DNA from 2 places in the Thioclava sp. genome. Region 2 is predicted to be linked to the other one. Evidence: riboswitches for the same ligand, from Rfam matches in the RefSeq annotation. Region 2 holds a riboswitch; the other holds the start of a gene.
What was found. A riboswitch is a leader RNA that binds a small molecule or an ion and turns the genes downstream of it on or off. The one in region 2 is predicted to bind cobalamin.

Region 1 (2,202 bases), on a different contig from region 2:
CATTGCGACCTGTCAAGACAACATGGGTCAAGGGCGGCTTTTCATCGCGGAGGAACGTGAGCATATCGTCAAGTGACAGGTAGTCATAGCGCAGTGCGATATTGATTTCGTCCAGCAGCACCATCCGAATTTCGGGGTTTCGGATCAGCTCTTTGGCTTTCTCCCAGCCCGCCTGTGCAGCGGCGATGTCGCGTTCGCGGTCTTGCGTTTCCCAAGTAAAGCCCTCGCCCATCGCGTAGAACTGGCAAAGATCGCCGAAATGCTCGGTAATCAGGCTTCGTTCACCGGTTTCCCACGCGCCTTTTATAAACTGCACAACCGCGCAAGGCATTTCATGCGCGATGCAGCGCAGAATCATTCCGAAACCCGACGAGGACTTCCCTTTGCCTGATCCCGTGTGGACGATGATTAACCCTTTTTCCCCGTCTTTTTTTGCCATGATTTTGTCGCGTGCGGCCTTCTTTTTCGCCATTTTGGCGCTGTGGCGGGCCAAGGTGTCGGAGGTGTCGGCTTTGGGGGGCATGGGGTTGATCCTCGTGCTTGACAAAACGGTTGCGCTCGCGCACTCAGAGGTTGCGCTGGTTCCTGTCTTTAAGGCAGGTGAAGAGGGAATGCGACAGGGTTTGCGATTGATCGGATCGTGAGCCTCAAGCGCAGCCGCCCCCGCGACCGTGACCGGAGAGGTCACCCGAGCCACTGATCCGAATGGGTTGGGAAGGCGGGTGTCCGTGGGGCGATCCCCCGTATCCGCAAGCCGGGAGACCTGCCAGCGCTGTTGATTACGGGCAGACGGGGTGTTTCTGCGACCGGATGGGTGACTCTGGTCGTTCGTGATCCGTGATTCCCTCTGGCCTTTTCCCCTGATGCGACACAGGAGGAAAAGGTGCGATGACGGCAATTTTGAGTGTGTGTGCGACCTGCCGTGGTGCAGAACCCGATGCGGGCGATGAAATCCGTCCTGGCACGCATTTATTGCAAGCGCTCAGCGCGCTTGACTGCCCTGACGGCGTGGAAATCCGGTCGGTTGAATGTCTCTCGGCTTGTGACAATGGCTGCACTATCGCGCTCTCGGCGCCGGGCAAGTGGAGCTATGTTTACGGCCATATGAGCGCGCAAAACGCATCCGATATTCTGACAGGTTCTGCCGCCTATGCGGCCACGTCCGACGGTCTGGTGCCATGGCGCGCGCGCCCGGTGATTTTTCGCAAGCAAAGCCTCGCACGCATTCCGCCGCTGTCTTCGAAATCCGATTCACAGGAGTAGTCCATGCCCGATCTGACCAAGGTTCCCGTTACCGTTATTACCGGCTTTCTGGGCGCGGGAAAGACGACCCTGATCCGGCATTTGATGGCGAATGCCGGCGATCGAAAGCTGGCCGTTCTGGTCAACGAATTCGGCACTGTCGGGGTCGATGGCGATATCTTGCGTCAATGCGCCGACGAAAATTGCCCCGACGAGAATATTGTCGAGCTGGCCAACGGCTGCATCTGCTGCACCGTTGCAGATGAGTTCATCCCGACGATTGAAGCGCTGATGGCGCGCCCGCAAAAGCCCGACCATATTTTGATTGAAACCTCGGGTCTGGCGCTGCCCAAACCGTTGCTGAAAGCGTTTGACTGGCCTGCGATCCGCTCAAAAATTACGGTGGACGGGGTGATTGCTTTGGCGGATGTAGAGGCGGTGGCGGCTGGGCGCTTTGCGCCGAATGTGGCTGCGGTGGATGCGCAGCGCTTGGCGGATGACAGCTTGGATCATGAGACGCCTTTGTCTGAGGTGTTTGAAGATCAGATTGCTTGCGCTGATCTCGTGCTGCTGTCCAAGGCTGATCTGGCGGGAGAGGCGGGGCTTGCCGCCGCGCGTGCCGTGATCGAGGCCGAAGCGCCGCGCAAGCTGCCGATTTTGCCGCTTACCGAAGGAGTGATCGACCCCAATGTCGTGCTGGGTCTGGGCGCGGCTGCCGAAGACGATCTGGCGGCGCGTCCCAGCCATCACGACGGGGCGGATGATCACGAACATGATGAGTTCGACACGGTGGTGATTGAGCTGCCCGAAATCACCGACCTTGATCAATTTGTCTCGGCTGTGCAGCGTCTCGCGCGCGATCAGAATATCTTGCGCGTAAAGGGCCATGTCGCAGTCCAGGGCAAACCGATGCGCCTGTTGGTGCAGGGTGTTGGCGCGCGGGTGCGACACCAGTTTGAT
Region 2 (2,202 bases):
TGCCAGCAAGGGACAGCGGGAGCCAGCATGACCAGCGCGATGCGATATTTTACTTGGGCCTTCTTGGTCACCATCGCAGGACTCCTCGGGGCATTCGCGCTGGGGTATCAGCATTCGGGCACATGGGGCGGGGCGATCTCGTTTCTGCTGATCGCGGCGGTGCTGGCAGTGCTGGAAATTTCGCTCAGTTTCGACAATGCGATCGTGAATGCCAACAAGCTCAAGACTATGAGCCCGATCTGGCAAAAGCGGTTCCTGACGTGGGGTATCGTGATTGCGGTGTTCGGGATGCGCATCTTGTTTCCGCTGCTGATTGTGGTGATCGCCGCCGGAATCGGGCCGTGGCAGGCGATCCAACTGGCCGCGCAACAGCCCGCCGAATACGCCCGCATCATCGACGGAGCGCATCTGTCGATTGCCGGTTTTGGCGGCGCATTCCTGATGATGGTCGCGCTGAATTACTTTATCGACGAGGGCAAGGATGTCGATTGGATCGCAACGCTTGAATGCCGGATGCGGGCCTGTGCCTCGGTGCGCGGGCTTGAAATCGGCTTTGTGCTGTTGGTGATCCTTGGCTTCACCTGGATCCTGCCCGAGGGGAGTGAGGGTGACTTTCTGTTCGCCTCGGTTGCGGGGCTGGCGACGTTTCTGGCCGTTGAGGTGCTGGGGCAGGTGCTAGACCGCGCCAGTTTATCCGCCGCCACTGCGCGCGCCGGTCTGGGCGGATTTCTGTATCTCGAAGTGCTCGATGCCTCGTTTAGCTTTGATGGCGTGATCGGGGCCTTTGCGCTGACGCAAAACCTGTTCCTGATCGCCATCGGGCTGGGCGTGGGGGCGATGTATGTGCGCTCGATGACGCTGATGCTGGTGGAACGCAACACGCTGTCAGAATTCCGCTATCTCGAACATGGTGCGTTCTGGTCGATCCTGATCCTGTCGATGGTGATGTTTGCCCAGACCCTCGTGCATGTCCCCGAGGCGATCACCGGGCTGGTTGGTGCGGGGCTGATCGGGTTCGCGCTGTTTTCCTCGATCCGGTTCAACAGGCGCGCACGGATCGCTCACGAGCGTTGAAATTTCCTTGACAGGGCGGCTATGAGCGGGCATCCGGGGGCCACTTCGGTTCCGCACCTGCGGATCAAAAGGGAACCCGGTGCAGCGCGCGTTGTGCTTATTCCGGGGCTGCCCCCGCAACTGTGAGCGGTGAGTGACGGCTGACTTAGCCACTGGGTCGATGATCCGGGAAGGCCAGCTTGAACGACGACCCGCAAGCCAGGAGACCTGCCGAGGCGCTCATCCTTTCTGCCTGCGCGGGGTGTGCGGGAGAGGCGGTATTCCGCTCGTGGTGACAGTTTCACCGTCGGCGGAAATGGCATTTTTCCAAAGACTTAAAATACGAAGTTCACGCAAGCTACGTGCTGCGTTCCGAGGGATTTGGATATGAAAACCACCCAACTTACGACGGCCCTGCTGCTATCCACCGCACTCGCCACCCCCGCGTTGGCGCAAGACAGCCAACCCTATGCGCTGGATGAGATTGTGTTTTCGGGCGCGCTTGGCTCTAAGCCGCTGAATGCCTTGACCTATGGGCGCAGCTATACAGTCGTCACCGCTGATGAGATCGACCGGCTCGGCTATGCAACCGTGACGCAAGCGCTTTCGAGCGTGCCCGGTGTGGCGGTCACCCAAACCGATGCGTCGCTGGGCAGTGTGTTCATCCGTGGCGGTGATTCAAATATGACCGTGGTGTTGATTGATGGCGTCAAAGCCTCGGCGGGCTACAATGGCGCGTTTTATTTCAACGGGCTAGACGTGGCTGATATCGAACGCATCGAGGTGTTGCGCGGTCCGCAATCAGTGATTGGCGGGGCCAATGCGGCGGCGGGTGTGATCTCGATTACCACCAAAAAGGCAAGCGAACCGGGGCTGCATCAGCAGACGGGCATTGGTTACGGGTCGTATGGCACGACACATGTCAACTATAATGCGCAATATAGGGGCGCGCGTGGGCAGATCGCCTTTAGCATCGCGCAAGATCACAAAGGCGGCTACGATATCTCGGGCGATGGTGGCCAGCGCGATTCCTCGACTCTTTCGACGGGGACGATCACGGGGCAATATGACATCACCGACTGGTTGACCGCCGGGGTGATGTTGCGCCAATCGTATCAAAATTACGACTATGACTCGGCGACTGGATCG

Region 1: another riboswitch for cobalamin. It lies ahead of ACN0SD_RS14815 (DUF1636 family protein); the one in region 2 lies ahead of ACN0SD_RS09830 (TonB-dependent receptor plug domain-containing protein).

Annotation. Positions count from the first base shown of each region.
Region 1 is NZ_JBLXEM010000013.1:32,767-34,968, forward strand. It holds gene cobO (cob(I)yrinic acid a,c-diamide adenosyltransferase) at 1-523, opposite strand, end outside; cobalamin riboswitch at 563-786, shown strand; gene ACN0SD_RS14815 (DUF1636 family protein) at 889-1,263, shown strand; gene cobW (cobalamin biosynthesis protein CobW) at 1,267-2,202, shown strand, end outside.
Region 2 is NZ_JBLXEM010000005.1:254,761-256,962, forward strand. It holds gene ACN0SD_RS09825 (DUF475 domain-containing protein) at 28-1,074, shown strand; cobalamin riboswitch at 1,104-1,304, shown strand; gene ACN0SD_RS09830 (TonB-dependent receptor plug domain-containing protein) at 1,441-2,202, shown strand, end outside.